4 regions of the Rouxiella sp. WC2420 genome follow, and region 2 is predicted to be linked to each of the others. Evidence: predicted binding sites of a transcription regulator. Region 2 holds the regulator's gene; each other region holds the start of a gene.
The links. The regulator Fur, encoded in region 2, represses iron uptake genes when iron is present. The targets are predictions, from matches to a motif close to ATAATAATGAGAACNACTATCAA.
Positions count from the first base shown of each region.

Region 1: fhuA (ferrichrome porin FhuA) is a predicted target of Fur. The motif match lies at 2,531-2,553, and genes of this name have one in related genera.
Region 3: exbB (tonB-system energizer ExbB) is a predicted target of Fur. The motif match lies at 3,051-3,073, and genes of this name have one in related genera.
Region 4: entS (enterobactin transporter EntS) is a predicted target of Fur. The motif match lies at 2,822-2,844, and genes of this name have one in related genera.

Region 1 covers NZ_CP165628.1:1,973,265-1,978,566, forward strand. The annotation lists gene AB3G37_RS09160 (hypothetical protein) at 1-199, shown strand, start outside; gene fhuA (ferrichrome porin FhuA) at 281-2,449, opposite strand; gene AB3G37_RS09170 (FadR/GntR family transcriptional regulator) at 2,601-3,308, opposite strand; gene AB3G37_RS09175 (fumarylacetoacetate hydrolase family protein) at 3,488-4,369, shown strand; gene AB3G37_RS09180 (alpha/beta fold hydrolase) at 4,366-5,145, shown strand; gene AB3G37_RS09185 (amidohydrolase family protein) at 5,254-5,302, shown strand, end outside.
Region 2 covers NZ_CP165628.1:4,046,728-4,052,029, reverse strand. The annotation lists gene nagE (PTS N-acetyl glucosamine transporter subunit IIABC) at 1-454, shown strand, start outside; gene glnS (glutamine--tRNA ligase) at 659-2,329, shown strand; gene fur (ferric iron uptake transcriptional regulator) at 2,486-2,932, opposite strand; gene fldA (flavodoxin FldA) at 3,191-3,718, opposite strand; gene ybfE (LexA regulated protein) at 3,960-4,241, opposite strand; gene ybfF (esterase) at 4,536-5,302, opposite strand, start outside.
Region 3 covers NZ_CP165628.1:698,738-704,039, reverse strand. The annotation lists gene AB3G37_RS03400 (CitMHS family transporter) at 1-34, shown strand, start outside; gene AB3G37_RS03395 (cold-shock protein) at 95-574, opposite strand; gene alkB (DNA oxidative demethylase AlkB) at 742-1,395, opposite strand; gene exbD (TonB system transport protein ExbD) at 1,513-1,935, opposite strand; gene exbB (tonB-system energizer ExbB) at 1,943-2,917, opposite strand; gene metC (cystathionine beta-lyase) at 3,218-4,405, shown strand; gene AB3G37_RS03370 (DedA family protein) at 4,587-5,249, shown strand.
Region 4 covers NZ_CP165628.1:428,480-433,781, forward strand. The annotation lists gene AB3G37_RS02105 (ATP-binding cassette domain-containing protein) at 1-632, opposite strand, end outside; gene fepG (iron-enterobactin ABC transporter permease) at 632-1,663, opposite strand; gene fepD (Fe(3+)-siderophore ABC transporter permease) at 1,660-2,631, opposite strand; gene entS (enterobactin transporter EntS) at 2,953-4,221, shown strand; gene fepB (Fe2+-enterobactin ABC transporter substrate-binding protein) at 4,208-5,164, opposite strand.

The sequences.
Region 1 (5,302 bases), 2.1 Mb from region 2:
ATGGGCGGCTACTGATCAATCGGCCACTGATTATGCGGTGCTATGCGGCGGAAGCCGGTTATTGGTGACATTGATCCTGATGGCAGTGCCAACTCTGCTTAACCATGTGAGTTGGGGCATATTTTATCTGTGCTGTATGGCAGTTCTGTTTATTTTTAGTCTGATATTGAAAGGCGACGTGAGAAAAATTGCCCGATAATTTAATGACTACGAATGTTAAGACAATAAAAAGCGGTGGCTCCTTGAGGATGCCACCGCTTTTTTATGCCCTTCAGCCAGTTTAGAAGCTAAAGGTTGCCGTTGCTGTTACCTGACGTTCTGCGCCCCAGTAACAGGCGTAAGTTGCATAGCAGCTTGAGACATACTTCTTGTCGAACAGGTTGTTCACGTTAACCGCCAGACTGGAACCCGGCATGCCAAAACGACCCAGATCGTATTTAATTGCTGCATCCCAAATAGTATAAGGGTCAACTTTGAACGTGTTGGCGTCATCGCCGTAAGAAGTCCCCACGTAGCGTACCCCGGCGCCTAAGGTCAGACCACTGAGTGCCGTTTCATAGAAAGTGTAATCGCTCCAAAGCGAAGCCATATATTTTGGAATTTCATACGGCCTGTTGCCCTTGTAGCTTTCATCCTTGGTGTATTTGGCATCGGTGTAGGTAAAGGAGGCGAGCAGGTTAATATTCTCGTTAACTGCTGCCTTGGTCTCAAACTCAAGTCCGCGTGAGCGAATTTCGCCAGTCTGGACCGAGAACAGGGTGTGGTCTGGATCGGTGCTCAGGTTCTTGTCTTTGGTCAGCTGATAAACCGCAATGCTGCCGCTGATAAGGGCATTGTTTGGCGCGTATTTAATGCCTGTTTCATACTGTTTGGCGCGAGATGCCTGAAAAGTGTTGCCGCTAAAATCACTACCACTGGTGGGTTCGAAAGATTCGCTATAACTGGCATACGGGGCAAAGCCGCTGTCGAACAGATAATTCACACCACCACGCCAGGTAAACTCGCCATCTTTTTGTTTTGAGACGGAATTATCATTCAGACGATTGGTGCTTTCTGTGGTGGCCCAGTCATAGCGACCGCCGAGTGTAAACATCCATTTATTCCACTGTGCCTGATCCTGAGCATAAAGCCCGGTTTGCTCCTGACGATCGAGCAGGCTTGCAGAGCCTGTATAAGTCACATTCTGATTGCCGTATTGCGGATTAATCAGACTTAGATTGGATGCGCTACCGCTTTGATACTTAATGTCATTGCGCAGATGCTGATAATCGATACCCAACAGGGTGGTGTGAGCGACTGTGCCGGTGTCGTATTTCGCCTGTAACTGCGTGTCGACGGCGAAAGTTGACAGGTGTTCTCTGTCGTTCATTACTCCACGGCTTAGCTGGGTAGGATCTGTTGCCGACACTCCTGCGCCATAGATGCTGCGATAATCAGTGCCAATCGTGCCGTAATGCAGGTTCTGACGTACTGTCCAGACATCGTCAAAAGTGTGACTGAAAGCATAACCAACCAGTTTTTGCTTACGTGAAAGCTTGTTAAATCCGGGTTCGCCGTCGTTAAAATGTCTTGAGAGCTTGCCGCCTGCGCCATCTCGCACTGTGCCTTGTTCTGGCAACCAGCCGTAGTAGCCGGTATCCGGCTGATTTTGAAAATCACTCAAAAACGTAAAAGTAGTCTTGTCATCAGGATGCCAGGTAAAAGCCGGAGCTATTGCATAGCTTTTCGACGACTCGCCGGTTTGCATCTGGTTAGTATCGCGTGCTACGCCAGTGAGTCGGTAGGTGTATCTATCGTCGTTGTTAACATCTCCACCAAAATCGAAACCGGTCTGATAAAAACCGTCAGTTCCAGTCTTGAACTGAACCTCATGAATCGTCTCAGTGGTCGGGCGCTTGCTGACCAGTGAAATAATGCCACCCGGATCACTCTTGCCATACAGCACCGATACCGGCCCGCGCATTAGCTCGGCGCGTTCGAGCAGGTAAGGATCAATCTGGAAGTTTGAATAGTTATCGCCCGGTAACGTGAGTCCATCCAGGTAGATATTGGTGCCAATCTGGCTAAAACCTCGAATATTGACTGAGTCATAGGCATTGGAAGAGCCGCGGTTATCAACCATCACTCCCGGCGTATAACTAAAGGCATCCTTGACTGAAGCGGGTTGCAGCAAATCCATCTGTTCGCGAGTGACGACGGAGATTGACTGCGGTGTTTTCACCAAAGGCGTATCGGTTTTAGTCCCTGTAGCACTCTGTTTGGCCACGTAGGACCCCACTGGGCCCCAGGCACTTTCCTGCGGGGCGTTTGCCGACACGGTAATTGTGTCATCAGTCTGAGTATTTGCTGATTTTTCTGCTGATGTTGCTGAAAAGGACAACGAAGCCAAAGCAGAAGCTATCAATAGAGCCAGCGGTTGATGGGGGAATTTTATACTTTTAGATATCATTTTGGTCTCAGCCAGAAATCAAACAAGGGAAGTTAGCATCATCATTTCGAAGATGTAAATCCTATCATCCTATGTTTTTAAATGACAATGATAATCATTAACGAGCGGTTTTTTTTACTCGGAAGGGTGAAGTACTGGCAGTAACAGGAAATTAACTCTGGCTAAAAAGGTTAAGTTGAACCTGATTTAAATGCTCGGTGACGAGCTGTCTGGAAAGAACCTCGTCGCGGTCTCTCAGCGCAATAACCATCGCACGATGCTGTTCCTCGTATTTCTTTCTGCGCTCCGGGGTCAGTGATTTTCTTTTTAACCGCCCCCATTCCCCCTGATCCCGTATCTGATTTGCCAGCTCAAGGACTTTTAGGAAGAAATTATTATGGGTAGCAATAGCGAAAACCTTGTGCAGTTCCCCGTCCCAATATTCGAAGTCTTCGATAGTCATGGCCTGTTCGGACTGAGTGAGACATTCATCCATACGTTCAAAATCTGCTGCGGTAGCGTGACGAACAATGAGAGACGGCATTTGTGGCTCGATGAGTAACCTTGCTGCCATCAACTCTGCTGGACTCACCTGGATCTCAGGGAGTCTGTTAACTGTCGCGGGCAATAATTCGGCTACGTTATCCGCCACGAAGGTACCGCTGCCCACCGCTTGGGTGATCAGGCCAATTTCTTTGAGGTTGGATAAAACACGTCGCACGGAGCCTCTCGATGCTTCGAAAGATTCACATAGTTCGCGCTCGGCCGGAAGCTTATGGCCAGCGTGCAAACGTCCACTTTCGATTTCTTCAACCAAATAGGCTGCAAGCCTGCGCGCACCGTCGGCCCGTACCGATTTTTGAGCCATGATTTTGCTCATTATTTTTGATAATCCTGTTTGATAAAAGTTGTTAAAAATAAATATATACCAATTGGTACTACTACGCAAAAAGTATGAGCCAGCTCAACAAGTCTTAAAAATTGGGTTGATTGGTACTTAATTTGCGCTACATTAGATGTAAATGTGAACCATAAATGTACCATTGGAGAACCAATAATATGAAATTTGCTACCTTAAAGCACAATAATGAAACCAGTTTTGTTGCTCTTATTGACAATAGCGGTGAGCGCTACTGGCCTCTAGCAGAGATAATCTCTGGTTTTATGGGTGACATGAGCCAATTGGTACAAGATTGGGAAAGGGTAAAACATGATATCAACCCCACCTCGCAGGGCTACTCCCTTGAGGAAGTTTCTGTAGAAGTTCCGCTTCAGGCAAAACGTAACGTTTTTTGTGTTGGCAAGAACTACCACGAGCATGCGGCTGAGTTCAGTAAGTCAGGATTCGATCACAGCGCCAAAGAGGGGGAAATAGCACCGGAGTTTGCCGTGGTGTTCAGCAAAACGCCAGAAACCCTGATCGCAAATCATGCTGTGATCCCACGTCATTCCAATGTGACCAGCCAGTTGGACTATGAGGCGGAACTGGCTGTAATTATTGGAAAAGGCGGTAAGGGGATTACTAAGGCAGAGGCGTTAAAGCATGTTTGGGGATACACAGTAATCAACGACGTGACGGCTCGTGACCTGCAGAAAAACCATCGGCAGTGGTTTATCGGTAAATCCCTCGACGGCTTTGGTCCAATTGGGCCGTGGATCTCGACAGCTGACGAGGTTGATCTGTCTTCCTCAAAAATTCAGTGCTGGGTGAATGGAGAGCTGCGCCAGAACTCAAATCTGGGTGATTTAGTCTTCGATGTTCCTACCCTGATTGAAACACTTTCTGCCGGTATTGAACTTAAACCCGGCGATATCATCGCTACCGGTACTCCGGCAGGCGTAGGCATTGGTTTCACACCACCCAAGTTTTTACAGACTGGGGATGTCGTGCGTATCGAAATCGAGGGCATTGGTGCATTAGAGAACGAGGTGGGAGAGTGAGTACACAAATCATCGACGGAATGGTCATTGAAACCCAAGGCAAAGGTGAAGCGCTGCTGTGTATTCATGGACTAGGCGGATCCTCTAATATCTGGACACCATTATTACCAGCCTTTGCCAGTTTCAATCTTTTACGCATCGACCTGCCCGGAAGCGCGCGCTCCGCCTTGCCGGCAGATTTACTCTCAATTGAATCTTATGTCGCTAGCGTTGAGCGCGTCCTTGATGCCTTGGATATCGACAGCGTGCATATCGTAGCTCACTCCATGGGGACGATTATTGCTCAGCATTTTGCAGTGAAAAACCCCTCAAGAGTGAAAACGCTAGCGCTGTTTGGCCCGCTGCTAGCCCCGCCAGACGCCGGACGACCGGGGATTCATGGCAGAGCGAAATTGTGCCGTGAACAGGGAGTCAAAGGGCTACAGGAAATTGCCGACGCCATAATAAAGGGCGCTACCAGCGAAGAAACCAAAGATTCCAAACCTGCCGTCGTCGCTTTGATTCGTGAAAGCGTAATGCGTCAAACGCCGGAAGGTTATGCCCAAAGCTGTGAGGCACTGGCTAATGCACAACCCGCGCAGATTGAAAAAATCGCGGTTCCAGTATTGCTGGTAACGGGGCAAGAGGATGGCGTTGGGTCTCCTGAGCAAGTGCAAACGATGGCGAATCGCCTGGACAAGCCCAGCGTGAAAATTCTAGAGGGCTGCGGGCACTGGACCACTTTTGAAAAGCCGGACGAATGTCTTATTCAACTCATTAATTTTTATAATAATTAGCCCAAAACAATAAGGCATCCTCCAAAGTAGAGTGTGCTAAAAAACATCTAACCTGTACTGACATGAGTGATATGTCGGTCTGACCCTACAAGAAATTGGAGCAAGCAAATGGATAACAACAAAGTTGTATTCACCAATGTCACCATTTTCGATGGCA
Region 2 (5,302 bases):
AACACTGATTTCTCCAATTACCGGTGAAGTCATTGTCTTGTCTGAAGTCCCGGATGAAGCCTTTGCCAGCGGCGCGGTGGGTGAGGGTCTGGCGATCCGTCCTACGGGTAAAACGGTGGTAGCTCCGGCTAACGGCGTAGTGGTGAAGATCTTCAACACTAATCACGCTTTCTGTATGGAAACCGAAGCGGGTGCAGAAGTGGTGGTCCATATTGGTCTTGATACTGTCGCGCTCAACGGTCAGGGCTTTACTCGCCTGGTTGAAGAGGGCGCAACAGTCAGCGCAGGCCAGCCAGTTCTTGAGCTGGATCTGGACTATCTCAACGGCAATGCCCGTTCGATGATAAGCCCGGTCGTGGTCAGCAATATGGAAGACTTCTCTGGGTTGGCTCAGCTAGCGGGTGGCTCGGTAGTCGCGGGCGAAAGCAAACTGTTCGAGATCCAAACCAAATAAGCTGCCCCTTTTAGCGGGCCAAAAAGGCGGGAAGAGAGCGATCTCTTCCCGTTTTTTATTTTTTTGCCGCTGTACTGGCTGATTTACGCTAAAAATAATTTTAATAAATCCAATTTTAACACTTAAGGGTTGTTTCCCGGCGTGGCTTGTTGGAACATATGCGGTTAGTCTTTCGAGCTTTCGTTCGCGTAGAGGAATTGAACAATGAGTGAGGCTGAAGCCCGCCCAACAAATTTTATCCGTCAGATTATTGATGAAGATCTGGCATCGGGAAAACACGCGTCTATCGTGACCCGTTTCCCGCCTGAGCCAAATGGTTATCTGCACATTGGCCACGCAAAATCGATCTGCCTGAACTTTGGCATCGCACAAGACTATCAGGGCCAATGCAACCTGCGTTTTGATGACACCAATCCGGTAAAAGAAGATATCGAGTTTGTAGAGTCGATCAAAAAAGACGTGCAATGGCTTGGCTTCGAGTGGAGCGGCGAGGTTCATTACTCTTCCGACTACTTCGACCAACTGCATCATTACGCGGTTGAACTGATCCAGAAAGGTCTGGCTTACGTTGACGAACTGTCTCCTGAGCAGATCCGTGAGTATCGCGGCAATCTGACTGCGCCGGGCAAAAATAGTCCGTATCGCGATCGCACCGTGGAAGAGAACCTCGAGCTGTTCGCCAAAATGCGCAACGGTGATTTTGCCGAAGGCACCGCCTGCCTGCGTGCGAAAATTGACATGGCTTCGCCGTTCTTCGTGATGCGCGATCCGGTGCTGTATCGCATTAAGTTTGCCGATCACCACCAAACCGGTACCAAGTGGTGCATCTATCCGATGTACGATTTCACCCATTGCATTTCCGATGCGCTGGAAGGGATCACCCACTCGCTGTGTACTCTGGAATTCCAGGACAACCGCCGTCTGTACGATTGGGTGCTCGATAACATCACTATTCCCTGTCATCCGCGTCAGTACGAATTTTCGCGCCTGAATCTCGAATACGCCATTATGTCCAAGCGCAAGCTGAGTCTGCTGGTGACCGAGAAGATTGTCGAAGGTTGGGATGACCCGCGTATGCCAACGGTTTCTGGCCTGCGCCGTCGTGGTTACACTTCAGCGTCAATTCGTGAGTTCTGCCGTCGTATTGGCGTGACCAAGCAGGATAACAACGTGGAAATGGCCGCGCTGGAATCTTGTATCCGTGACGATCTCAACGAAAACGCTCCGCGCGCGATGGCGGTAATCAATCCGGTTAAAGTGATCATTGAGAACTTTAGCGGCGATGCGGTTCAGTGGGTAAAAATGCCTAATCACCCGAACAAGCCAGAAATGGGTTCTCGTGAAGTGCCGTTTACCGCTGAAATCTTTATCGATCAGGCGGATTTCCGTGAGGAAGCCAACAAGCAATACAAACGCCTGGTGCTGGGCAAAGAAGTTCGCCTGCGCAACGCGTATGTCATCAAAGCCGAGCGTATCGAGAAAGATGCCGAAGGCAACGTGACGACGATTTTCTGTAGCTACGACATTGATACTCTGAGCAAAGATCCTGCCGATGGCCGTAAAGTCAAAGGTGTGATCCACTGGGTTTCTGCCAGTGAAGGAAAACCTGCCGAGTTCCGCCTGTACGATCGTCTGTTCAGCGTGGCTAACCCGGCACAGGCTGAAGACTTCCTGACCACCATTAACCCGGAATCTCTGGTTATCGCCAACGGTTTTGTAGAACCAGGCCTGGCGAATGCCGAAGCCGGTGTAAGCCTGCAGTTTGAGCGCGAAGGTTACTTCTGCGCCGACAGCACTTACTCCAGCGCCGAGCATTTGGTGTTTAACCGCACTGTTGGTCTGCGTGACAACTGGGAAAGCAAGCCAGTCGCTTGATAACCCGGTATCTCAAAAATAAAAAACGCAGCTCATTGTGGCTGCGTTTTTTTATGGTACTCGTTGCCAAATTTCAGCCATAAAAAAACCGCCTTTCAGCGGTCATTTTATTTACGGGCTTTTCTATTATCCCTTAAAGAAAAGTCCGGGCTGGAATCAGCCTTTACCGTGCAGCGTTTCATCTTCTACGCAGTTGCCGTTTTCGCAATGTCCGTAAAGATAAAGGCTGTGGTTAGTCAATTTAATACCATGAGCTTTGGCAATATCACGCTGACGAGCTTCGATGTATTCATCACGGAATTCGATGACGCGTCCACAATCGAGGCAGATTAAATGATCATGGTGATGCTGCTGAGTCAGCTCAAATACTGACTTGCCACCTTCGAAATTGTGACGGGTAACAATGCCAGCGTCGTCAAATTGGTTCAGAACACGGTAAACCGTGGCAAGACCAATCTCTTCGCCCATATCAATCAGTTCTTTGTACAAATCTTCCGCACTGACGTGATGTCCTGCCGGAGCTTGCAACACTTCCAGAATTTTCAGGCGTGGAAGCGTGACTTTTAAGCCGGCTTTCTTCAGTGCGGTGTTGTTGTCAGTCATGCGGATTTAGTCCTGTCACTATGCTATTCACGTTAATGAAAACGGTGGGCTGTTCACAACCATCATCCCAACCCAAAATGTTTATAACCAAAGAGGTCGAAGCCCAAAATGGGCGGAACGATAAAAACAGATGTAATAAGTGTACCTTGATCAGGCTGAAAGTTACAATTTTGTAGAAGTTAAATTGTTAATTTCAGTGATAGTTTGGCCCTTTCACGAATAACCTCAACGTTTCAGGGCCTTAGCCTTTGTGTGGGATTAACCGATAATCTCAGCGAGGCTTAACTCTTCAGAAATTTGCTTAACCCAGGCATCAACACGTTCGTTGGTCAGCTCTGGTTGACGGTCTTCGTCGATTGCCAGCCCGATAAAGTGCGTGTCATCAGCCATACCTTTCGAGGCTTCATAACCGTAACCTTCGGTTGGCCAGTGGCCGACAATTACCGCACCGCGAGGTTCGATGATATCGCGCACAGTACCCATCGCATCACAGAAGTATTCTGCGTAATCTTCCTGGTCGCCACAGCCGAACAGCGCAACCAGTTTGCCTTCAAAATCTATCTCTTCCAGCGTCGGGAAAAAGTCGTCCCAGTCACACTGTGCTTCACCGTAGTACCAGGTCGGGATGCCGAGCAGCAGAATATCGTATTTTTCCAGATCTTCTTTGCTGCTTTTGGCGATGTCCTGCACGTCAGCAACATCTTTACCCAACTGCTTCTGGATCATTTTTGCGATGTTTTCGGTGTTTCCGGTGTCGGAACCAAAGAAGATACCTACAACTGCCATAAGCTTATCTAACCTCTTGTTCTGCAATGGACTCTTTGAGTCTGCTTGTTCGTGGGCGTCGCGCGAGTCATTTGAATTTGGCCTATAGTTTATCGGGCAATTCTGGCAAGCGTTATCGCCTTTGTGTGTTCTGTTGCGGGTTTGGGTATAAATGCGGACTGACCGAAAACGTTTCAAGCGGATGGTGCAAGATGAACAACAGCAACGGCGGGCAACCCTTAAAGTTACCCGCCCGAATCGGTCAGCTTTCCTGATTGTTCAAATGAGACAGCAGCATCTGTTCAATCAGTTCGCTACGACTGATATTTTGTTGTTCCGCCAGCTTATTAAGCGCATCTACAGCTTCGGCATTAATTTTCAGCTCTACGCGACGTAAACCGTTGTTTTTGTCACGGCGAAGCTGATTACGCTTGTTAATCCTAAGCTGTTCATCGCGAGAAAGCGGATTTGTTTTTGGACGTCCCGGACGGCGATCGTCTGCGAACAGATCAAGCGTCGTGCGATCCAGTTGTTCTTTTGCCATAGGTAGCGGTACAACTAGGGAAGTTACATCGAAAAGCGACTCATGCCCTTTTCAGATGAAGTGGTTACACATTTCGGGTTAATAAACCCTAACCCAATTTACCTCCAGCGCCCGAGAATAACCAACTCGACGCAGGGGCAAAATTACAGCGCGCAATCATACCCTAGCGTATATCCCTCCACAACGCCTAACTGCCCTGAATAGAGGCTAAGTTATTATGATTAGCCCTTTTTTTGAACAGTTGAGTGTGCTTCGGCAAGAAATTTCCGCGCTTGCGCACTCATTGTTCATTAATCACGGCACATCAATGAAGCGATGAATTGCGCGCAACACTGCTTCGGGTTTTTCAGCGTGTACCCAATGACCACTTCCGGCGACCACATAGGCGCGCGCCTGAGGGAATTGACTGGCAATGGCGCTGCGATAGCTATCCTGCACGTAAGGGGATTCTCCGCCGCGAATAAACAGTGCCGGATGTGGCCAGGACGGCACGTTTTGCCAGCCAATGATGTTAGCGTATTCTGCCAGCAACACCGGGACGTTAAAGCGCCATTCACCCTGTGAAAAAGACTTCAACAGAAACTGAATCACGCCATCTTCTGTTGCGTATTGCTGCATCAGTTGTGTCGCGCCCGCGCGGTCTTTAATACCGGCTTCGGTCACCGCATTCAGCGCGGCGAAAATCTCGTCATGACGACGAGTCTGATAATCAACGGGTGCCATATCGATGGCGATGAGCTTATCGATACGCTCTGGAGCCACGGCAGTCAGCGCCATTGCGGCCTTGGCGCCCATCGAGTGACCGATGACGATCACCTTGTCGAAGCTGACGTCATCCAGCGTTTCGAGCAAATCTTCAGCCATTTTTTGATAAGTCATTTCATCCGAGCGTTCTGAAAGCCCGTGATTACGCAAATCTACCTGTAGCACACTATGCTGTTGTTTCAGGTCGCGCGCCAACACGCCGAGATTATCCAGCGTGCCAAACAGGCCATGGACTAACAGTACCGGCAGGGCGGTAGAAGTGGAAGATTCAGCTTGTTGCAGTCGATAATGTAATT
Region 3 (5,302 bases), 1.9 Mb from region 2:
TTCGCTGGTATTAACCGGGACAGTGCCGCTGTAAATTTGGCATACAAAAAACCCCGGACGAATCAATAAATTGTTCTGTTCGGGGGCAGGTATTTTACAGCGCTTTAAGAATTTTTATCGTCGCGTCAACGTCAATTTCGTCTTCCGAAAACACATAAGTGCTGTTTTGGAAGGTCGTGATCAGCAGCTTTTTGACGGTGCGCGTCGCCGACCTGGTCTCTTCATCTTTCGGCTTGATGCGGTTCATCAACAAGCCTACAGACAATACGGCGTTCTCTTTATCAATTTTTGAATCACCGGGCACTTCTTCGCTAAAGGCCAGGAAAGACTTGATGCTGGTGATTTTGATGCGCTCACCGGCAATATGAATGTGTTTGCTCTCTGGCGCGACTTTCACCGCGAAAGCTGATAGCCCTTTGGTATTGGTGGTCGGCTCAAAGGTCACCACGGCATCTTTTTTGATTAAATCAGGATTGGCGACTTTAATCACATGGAAATAACGGTTATCGCCGTTTTCATCTTTGATAAAGCCAAAACCTTTATCTTCAAACCAGGTTGTGATTACACCGTTCATCGCTCTTACCGCCTAATAAATTCGTTCAAAAATGCCTGCTTTTACCCGTTATGTTTTACGAAACGATGGGGTAAAACAGTGAAGTCGCCTAGTTTAATGCACATTGACCGCGAAGTCCTGCGAATTGCACGTCGATTGCTCGATAAAAATGGCTGTGACTGGCTCATTTAGCGTGCTTTGCGAAAGGTCAGATTAAAGCGGTACTGGCCTGTCAGCGGATGCTCTCCCGCTTTGAGCGGCAAAATACCATGATAACGCAGACGCGCCGGGCCACCCCACACAACAATGTCGCCGTGTGTCAGATTGACTCGTTGCGTTTTATCGCTGCGTTCTAATCCCCCAAACTGAAATACCGCAGGTAGCCCCAGAGAAATCGACACAATTGGCTGGCCCATGTCCTCTTCGTCTTTATCCTGATGCAGAGACATTTTGGCACCAATCTGATAACGATTTATCAGACAGGCATCGGGCATAAAGTCGTTAAATCCGGCATCGCGTGCAGCGTGAATAGCCAGAGTGCGAAAGATATCGGGCATTGCAGGCCATTGACGCTCGGTTTCTGGCGATACGGACTGATAACGATACCCGTGCCTGTCAGTTATCCACCCTAAATCACCACAGTTGGTCATCGCGACCGACATCGCATAACCTCCCGGCGTAGCGCGATACTGAAACGGCACCTCGCTGGCAATGTTATCAATAGCCATCAACAACGCACGATCGTCAGCCAGCGCTGCGCCACGCAAAACGACCGCGCCGGGGCACAGGTCCTCACGCCAGCCTGGATGAAAATCAGGGTGATCGAAAAGATCCAGAGTCATGCAACCTCCTGCAAGAAACGTAGCCTTAAGTATAACAGCCCTGACGGCAGGCAATAAAAAAGCCCGGGACAATGTTATGTTCCGGGCTTCAATTTTTAGCTTATTTAAGCAAACCTTTTAACTGCCGCTTTTCTCTTCGCCGACAAGCCCTACTTTCAAGTAACCGGCTTTACGCAGGTTATCCATCACGCTCATGATAGTCGCGTAGTCCACTGACTTGTCAGCGCGGAAGAAAATAGTCGCCTGTTTGTCGCCGGAGGTTTTCTGATCGAGCATCGAACTCAGATTCGCAGCGGTAATCGCATCATCGCCGAGGAACATCTGGTTGTCCGCTTTTACCGTCAGGAAGATAGGCTTGGGCGGTCGCGGCTGTGCCTGAGCAGTCGAGGCAGGTAAGTTCACCCGCACATCAACCGTCGCCAGAGGTGCTGCAACCATAAAGATGATCAGCAGCACCAGCATAACGTCGATAAACGGCGTGACGTTAATGTCATGCATTTCGCCGCTTTCATCGAGGTCGTCGTTTAAACGAATTGCCATGATTGACTTACCCTACGCGTAACTGATGACCCGACTGAGCGCGCGGTGCTTCTTCAGCACTTGCCGCCAAATCCAGATCACGCCCCTGCAACAGCAGAATTTGTGCTGCCACGTCGCCAACCTGATGGCGGTATGACGCGATGGTACGAGCGAAAATATTGTAAATAACCACGGCCGGGATCGCGGCAATCAGACCTACCGCCGTTGCCAACAGTGCCTCGGCAATCCCTGGCGCCACTACGGCCAGATTGGTGGTTTGCGTTTGAGCAATACCGATAAAACTGTTCATGATGCCCCACACGGTGCCGAACAGGCCGACAAACGGAGAGATGGCACCGATAGTCGCCAAAATTCCGTTACCACGGCCAATATAGCGACCGGCGGCAGTGACTCGGCGCTCAAGGCGGAAACCGGTACGATCCTTGATACCACCGTTGTCGGTAGAACCGGCAGATAGCTCAATCTCGTTTTCGGCATCGCGCAGCATCTGGCTACTGATGCTGTTGTCAGAGAAACTCTCAGACTGTTCCAGCGCTTCCTTCAGAGAACGAACCGGCAGCAGAGCTGATAATTCACGGCGCAAACGACGGCGACCGGCAATAATTTCGGTGCCTTTGCTAAACAGCAGAGTCCAGGTCACCACGGAGGCCAGCAGCAGGCCAATCATGACGATTTTAACTACGATGTCCGCGTGCTGATACATGCCAAGTACTGAGAGATCTTTCGGAATCACAGGCGCTTGGCTGTCTTGAGCCAAAGCTTCACCGTTCATGCTTTGCAGTACTGGCGCTGCGCTACCGTCGGTGGCAGTCGGAGCTGCTGCGCCAGGAGCGGATGAAGAGGTTGACGCCGAAGGAGTCACTGCCTGTGCTGCATTTGAAGAAGGCGTCGCCCAGGCGCTGCCGCTTAACCCTGCCATCAGCACCACTGAGGCCATTACAGTACCGATTTTCGCTGCACCGCTTTTACGCGTACTCATCATCTGTTTTACGTCCGTCAAAAATGACACCGCTTTATTCATCTCAATGCGACACGCTTGCACGTAGCGCCTCCAGCCGTGATCAATAGATTGAATATATTAATAGCGGCAAATGATAACAAATAAAAAGCTATAATTGATAGTGGTTCTCATTATTATTTACATTCCGCATCAGACAGAATAAAAACTACCATGATTATATGAAAAATTTTCACAAATCGCCCAAAACACTGACCCGTAGGAGTGAGCATGTTAACGTTACAAAAACGCCTACTGGCGACGTTAATCAGGTGAAAAAGGCTTATGACATCCAGGAAGATTGAAACTGCGTTGGTGAGCGCAGGGAGAGACAAAAGATTTACTCAAGGTTCAGTCAACGCCGTGATCCAGCGTGCATCTTCGCTGGTATTCGACACGGTTGCCGACAAGAAATTTGCTACCGCCAATCGCGCCAACGGTGAACTTTTTTATGGCCGTCGCGGCACGTTGACCCATTTTTCGTTCCAGGAAGCCATGGTCGAGTTAGAGGGTGGCGCAGGTTGCGCACTCTATCCGTGCGGTGCGGCAGCAGTCAGTAACGCGATTCTGTCCTTTGTGAACAGTGGCGATCACCTGCTGGTCGCAAGCTCAGCCTATGAACCAACACAGGATTTCTGCTCAAAAGTGCTGACCCGTATGAACGTCAGCACCACTTACTATCCTGCTTCGATTGGCGCCGATATTGCTAAACTGATGCAGCCGAATACTCGCATTGTATTTCTGGAATCGCCCGGCTCAATCACCATGGAAGTGCCGGATATTCCCGCCATCGTCAAGGCAGTGCGCGCCGTGTCTCCAGAAGTCATCATTATGATCGACAATACTTGGGCTGCAGGCATTTTATTTAAGGCACTGGAGTTTGATATTGATATCTCGATTCAGGCTGGCACTAAATATATCGTCGGCCACTCTGATGCGATGATTGGCACAGCGGTTTCCAATGCGCGCTGCTGGGAACAATTGCGTGAGCAGTCTTATTTGATGGGGCAGATGGTCGATGCAGATACTGCTTACGTCGCCAGCCGTGGCCTCCGCACTATGGGGATTCGTTTAAAGCAGCATGAGCAAAGCAGCCTGCGCATCGCCGAATGGCTACAAACTCGCCCTGAAGTCGCGCGTATAAATCATCCCGCATTACCCGGCAGTAAGGGGCACGAGTTTTGGAAGCGCGACTTTACCGGCAGCTGCGGTCTTTTCTCATTTATTCTGAACAAACGTCTAACCGATGCTGAACTGGCAAATTATCTCGATCATTTTGAGCATTTCGGCATGGCGTATTCGTGGGGCGGCTTTGAATCGCTGGTGATGGCTAATCAGCCTGAGGAAATTCAGGCTATACGTCCAGGCGAGACGGTGGATTTTAGCGGCACGCTGGTTCGTTTACACATTGGTCTGGAAAACTGCGAAGATCTGATAGCCGATCTCGACGCTGCTTTTGCACGTATTGCCTGAAGAAAAAAATCATTGCGACAGGCCGCGCAAATCCTTACTTATCTGATAGGATTATGTGCGGTTTTTGACCATAATTCGTTAAATACTTATAAAGATTGTAGATACTTATTTTTCCTTTTAATCGTGGCATCAGGTGAATACTGAGGTTTCACGTTTTTGCAGCAACCAGACAGGAAAGCCTATGGCGGTATTCACACAAATTCTTCATGCATTATGGCAACACGATTTTAGTGTCCTGGCCAACCCCAACGTTTTGTGGGTGGTTTACGCTGTCCTGTTTACAACCCTGCTTCTCGAAAACGGCCTGCTTCCGGCTTCTTTTCTTCCGGGTGACAGCCTGCTGCTGCTGACCGGCGCTCTGGTTGCAAAAGGGGTGATGAGCATGTTGCCAACGCTGATTATTCTGGTGGTTGCCTCAAGTCTCGGCTGCTGGCTGAGCTATTTGCAAGGACGGTGGCTGGGACATACACGTATCGTAAAAGGCTGGCTGTTGCATCTACCTGCGCACTACCACGAGCGCGCCCACATATTGTTTACCAAACACGGCTTGGCCGCGCTGCTGGCCGGGCGATTTCTCGCCTTTGTACGCACCTTGCTGCCGACTATCGCTGGCATTTCCGGGTTAGACAATGCACGCTTCCAGCTATTTAACTGGCTGAGCGCACTGTTGTGGGTCGGAGTAATTATGGGCATGGGCTATGCACTGTGTCAGATCCCGCTGGTGCAACGTCATGAAGACAAGGTAATGGCCGGGTTAATGATCCTGCCCGCCCTGCTTTTAGTCACTGGACTTGCCGGCGCCTTGCTGGTGATATGGAAAAACCGCCGCAAAATCGCCTCTTAAAACAGATCTATACCCTATAGATTTCGAGCTGTAGCGCGAATCCACATGAACTT
Region 4 (5,302 bases), 1.7 Mb from region 2:
TAGCGACAGGCGTGATTGAGGTCGTGCAGCACCACTACCAGCGTGCGATCGTTTTGTCGGTTTAATCGACACATTAATTCCATTAAATCAATTTGATGGGCGATATCTAGCCAAGTGGTGGGTTCGTCCAGCAGTAATAAAGGTGTTTGTTGTGCCAACACCATGGCAATCCATACTCGTTGGCGCTGCCCGCCCGATAAATTATCTACCAGACTGTCGGCCAGTTCATAAACACCGGTTGCGCGCATTGCTTCATCTACCGCCTCAGAGTCTTTGCGACTCCAGCGGCTAAATAAGTTTTGATGAGGATAACGCCCGCGAGCCACTAGATCGGCGACGCTGATATCCCCCGGCGCGATAGAACTCTGCGGCAACAATCCTAGCTGTTTGGCGACCTCTTTGGTCGGCACCTCGTTAATCATTTTACCATTCAGCCATACCGCTCCCGTTTGCGGCTGCATCAAACGGCTAAGCGTGCGCAGTAATGTCGATTTTCCGCAGGCATTCGGGCCGATAATTACCGTCAGCTTGCCTTCGGGGATCGCCACCGACAAATCTCGGGCGACGACTTTTTTTTCGTAGCCGAGGGTGAGATTTTCTGCCCGTAAAGGGGATAAAGATCGATTGCTCATTAGCGTCGTGATTCTCGAATTAACAGCCCAATCAGATAGATACCGCCAATGCTGACGGTTAATATCCCGACGGGTAATTGATAGGGAAGGAACATGCGCTGAGCAAGAACGTCGGCGGCAAGCAGCAACAGGGCCCCGGTCAGCGCCGCAAAAAGCAGCGGCTGTTGATGACTGGCACACAGGCGGCGGGAAATTTGCGGGGCTACCAGGGCGATAAACGAGATTGGACCTGCTATCGCCGTGGCCGCTGCGGTGAGGGAAACGCCGACCAACATTAATAGTAGTCGTGCACGTTCCACCGGCACGCCCAGAGCGCAGGCAGTATCATCCCCCATTTCCAGCAGGCGCATCCTCCGGCATAACCATTGTGCCAACACTACCGCGACTATCATTACAGCAATGGCGGGCAGACTCTTTTGCCAGCTGATGCCGTTGAGCGAACCTGCACTCCATAACCCGGCGGTCAGGGCCGATTCTAAAGAGGCGTTGATAATAAGCCAGGTGTTGGCTGCCGTCAGCAGGGCGCGAATGGCAATGCCGACAATGATCAGCCTGAAAGTTTCTACCCCTTTGCGCCACGCCAACCAATAGACGAGTAACCCGGTAAAAATGCCTCCGGCCATAGCTCCGGCGGTGATCTGATTAATGCTGCCGTTAAACAGCACGATGATTATCAGCACGCCGGTGTAAGCGCCGGAGTTGAAACCAATGACGTCTGGGCTACCCAGCGGGTTGCGCATCAGCGATTGAAAAATAGCCCCGCTGATGCCCAGCGCTGCGCCGACGATCAGCGCTATCGTTACCCTCGGCAAACGCCACTGGGTCACAATAATGGATAGATTATGGGGACCTTCACCGCGAAGGGCATCGATCACCTGATGAGCGGTAAGTGAAAGCGCGCCGCTGCCAAGAGCGTAAACTGCCAGCACCAAGCAACACAACACCAGTGATAGTGCGATAAATAAAGGCCGCGTTAGACGGCTTTTTTTCGCAGCCAACGACGATTGGCCAAGTAGCGAATTTATGCTCATCCCCGGCTCAGTCCGTTATGACGGCGGACCAGCCAAATCAGCACCGGCGCACCGATCAGTGCCGTGACAACCGAAACTCTAAGTTCGCCAACAACTAACACTCTTCCTGCTAAATCCGCCGCCAGCAGCAGAGAAGGGGTGAGCACTAGTGTCCATGGCAGCATCCAGCGCGGAGTGGCGCGTGAAACACGTCTGGCGATGTGCGGCATCATCAGTCCGACGAAACCAATCGGTCCAACGGCGGCGGTCGCACTGCCACAAAGCAGGGTAATAGCCAGCAGGCCGGCTAACTGAGTTAGAGCAATACGCGTGCCGAGCGCGGTGGCAAGTTCGCTGCCCATCGTTAGATTATTTAGCGCGCGGCTTATCAATAGCGTCAAAATTGTGGCAACTAAGATCGGCAGCGCCACGGTATGGATCACTGACAGGCTGCGAATATCCAGCGAACCCGCCTGCCAGAAGCGCAGCTGATCAAAAGCCAGCGGGTTAAGTAAAGAGATCCCCGAAGACATCCCTTCAAGCACTGCGCCGAGTGCGACACCAGCCAGCGTGAGGCGAACAGGATTTAGCCTTCCGCGACCCAGCGCGCCAATCATTGCCACCAGCAGCGTGGCGACCATCGCGCCACCGAAGGCATACCACAAGTATTGATCGATGCCAGTCGCGCCAAAAAAGGCGATGCCCAGCACCACTGAGAATCCGGCCCCGGAATTAACGCCAAGAATGCCGGGATCGGCCAGCGGATTGCGCGTAAGAATTTGCATCAGCGCGCCGGAAAGGCCCAGCGCAATGCCCGCCAGGATGCCCGCCAGCGTTCGCGGCAAACGCGCATCGTGAATAATCACACAGTCGGCGCTGGCACACTGGCCTTGCAAGGCGGGCAGCACGGTATCAAGAGGAATGGATTTTTCACCTATCGACAGGCTGAGCGCCACCATCGCCGCCAGCAGGAGGAGCGCGAGCAGCATGCCGCCCATCTGGCGTGAACCAGAAGAAAAGAAGGGTGAAGATGCTGAGGAGGTGATTAGACGAGACATAGCAGCCTTTTTATTACCAGGTATCTTTTAAACTTCAACGGCTTTGAAGACCTGACTGCGATTTGAAATCTATTGAATATGTTCATTATCGAAACGGTCCGTCGAATCAAAAAAAGTATGAATGTTAATGATATTTATTATCGTTATTGATTTCATTTGTATATGGTAGCATGCCTCAATGTTCTGTTGCAGTCCTCTTGAATCGGGATCTTGTTGCTGCAACCCCAGTAACCGTTGGATTATGAATTTGCCATGGATAAGCCCTCGATTTTATTGAATTTTAGTTTGCTAAAGACCCACCCTGTTTTTCGTTCCGTATTCTGCGCGCGCTTTATTTCAATATTGGCTCTTGGCCTGCTTGGCATCGCCTTGCCGGTGCAGATCCAGGCGCTTACCGGCTCGACGTTGTTAGTCGGTTTAGCCGTTACGCTGGCCGGTAGCGGCATGTTTGTCGGATTACTGCTGGGCGGTGTGATGGCTGACCGTTACGAGCGCCGTCGTTTAATATTGTTCGCCCGTTCCACCTGCGGTATGGGTTTCATCGGCTTGTGTATTAACGCCACACTGCCTGCGCCATCTTTATTCGCTATTTACGTCCTGTCAGTTTGGGACGGATTTTTTGGTGCCGTTGGCGTTACGGCATTATTAGCCGCTACGCCTGCGCTGGTGGGGCGTGAAAATCTGGTACAGGCCGGTGCATTAAGCATGCTGACCGTGCGTTTCGGCTCAATTCTTTCTCCTGCCATTGGCGGTCTGATTATTGCCAGCGGCGGGGTAGTGTGGAACTACGGACTGGCTGCACTGGGCACTCTGCTGACGTTAATCCCGCTGCTGCGTTTGCCGAAATTACTGCCTCCTCCGCAGCCACGCGAGCACACGTTAAAATCGCTGATTGGCGGCTTTAGTTTTTTATTGCGTAATAAAGTGATTGGCATGGTGGCGCTGATTGGCGCCCTGCTGACAATGGCCAGTGCGGTGCGCGTGCTTTATCCGGCGCTTTCTGGTCTCTGGCAGGTGGATGCTTCGCGGCTCGGGCTGATGTATGCCGCCGTGCCGCTGGGAGCTGCCATCGGCGCCTTCACCAGCGGTCGCGTGGCCAGCGTGGCTCGTCCCGGTTGGATGATGATGTTGACTGCGATTGCAGCCTTTGTCGCCATTGGGCTGTTCAGCCTGATGCCGTGGTACAGCACCGCGCTACTATGTTTGGTGGTGTTCGGCTATCTCACGGCGATTAACTCTTTACTGCAATACGGCCTGATTCAGCGCCTGACGCCTGACGATTATCTCGGCAGGGTTAACGGCCTGTGGACGGCGCAGAATGTTATCGGCGATGCGATCGGCGCACTGTTGCTGGGCTCGATGGGGTCGGTGATGCTGCCTGCAATCAGTTCGGCCAGCTTTGGATTTGGCGCAGCCCTCGTCGGGTTGGTGCTGGTGTATTCGCTGCGGGCACTGCGAGAGTTGAGCAACGGTGGGCTAGAGGAGATTCGCCAGCCCACCAAACCAATTAATGGCCGCTAAACTGCGTTTCCAGCTGCGTCAGTAAATTATTGGCGCTGTAATAATCCAGCCGGAAGGTGTCGTTACCCATGGCGTAAACCTGTTTGTTTTGTACCGCAGGCAGGTGGCTAAGGAAAACGTTACTTTCTACGCGTTGCGCGTCAGTTTTATCCCCGGCAAACAGCAGCAGCGATTTACCGTTGAGCCCTGCCGCTAAATTCTCGCCTGATAGTTGAATGATGTCTTTGCGAATACCCTGAGTGTGGCCGCTGGCGGCGTTCGCTGGAGGTTGCGCCAGCGTGAAGCCGAGCTGCTGTAGCATTTGCCCCTGTGGCGACGCCGGTGTCCAAAGATTGGCGGCCTTGCCATCTGGGCGATAAACCAGCGCAGAAATCGGCTGCGGTGGCAAATGCAGGCTTTGTTTCAGCGTTTTTTCTCGCTGGTCAAAGCTGGCCACGACTTTAGCGGCATCGGCTTCTTTACCGCTTGCCTCGCCCAGTTCTGCGGCCAATTCCTGCCAGCTTTTATCATCGTAGTTAACCACTATCACTGGCGCTATTGCCGAAAGCTGAGACATCAGCTTCATGGCCGAATCCCCACCCGTAGCCGAAATCACAATTAAATCCGGTGCCTCACCGGCAATCGCTTCGGCGTTAGCTTCACCGATATATAAAGCTTTCACTCCACGCTGTTTTGCCACGCTGCCCCATTGACGGAAAAAGCCCTGATCGTCAGCGATGCGGGTATTGGGGCTGGTGGCTCCGCTGGCAATAACTGGGGCATTAATCGCCAACAAAGTGCCGGTGACAGTCACGCTGGTGGAGACAATCCGCTGTGGCGGATGCTGCAAAATAAGGGTCCCGTGTGAGGTTTTAATCTGGCGTGGCCAGCCGTCAGCGGCGTGCGCAGCAGCCAAAAAGCCCCAAAATACTGCTAAAAACGCCATAAACAGGCGAAATTTCATCCACTTCATGTTCAGACCTTAAAAGTAAGTTACTAACGATTTCAATAGATTAATGTCAAATGCATGGCAGATGAATTATGCCAGACCCATTTTTCACGCATTGACACTGATAAACGCATCACGTACTTTAACGCGATT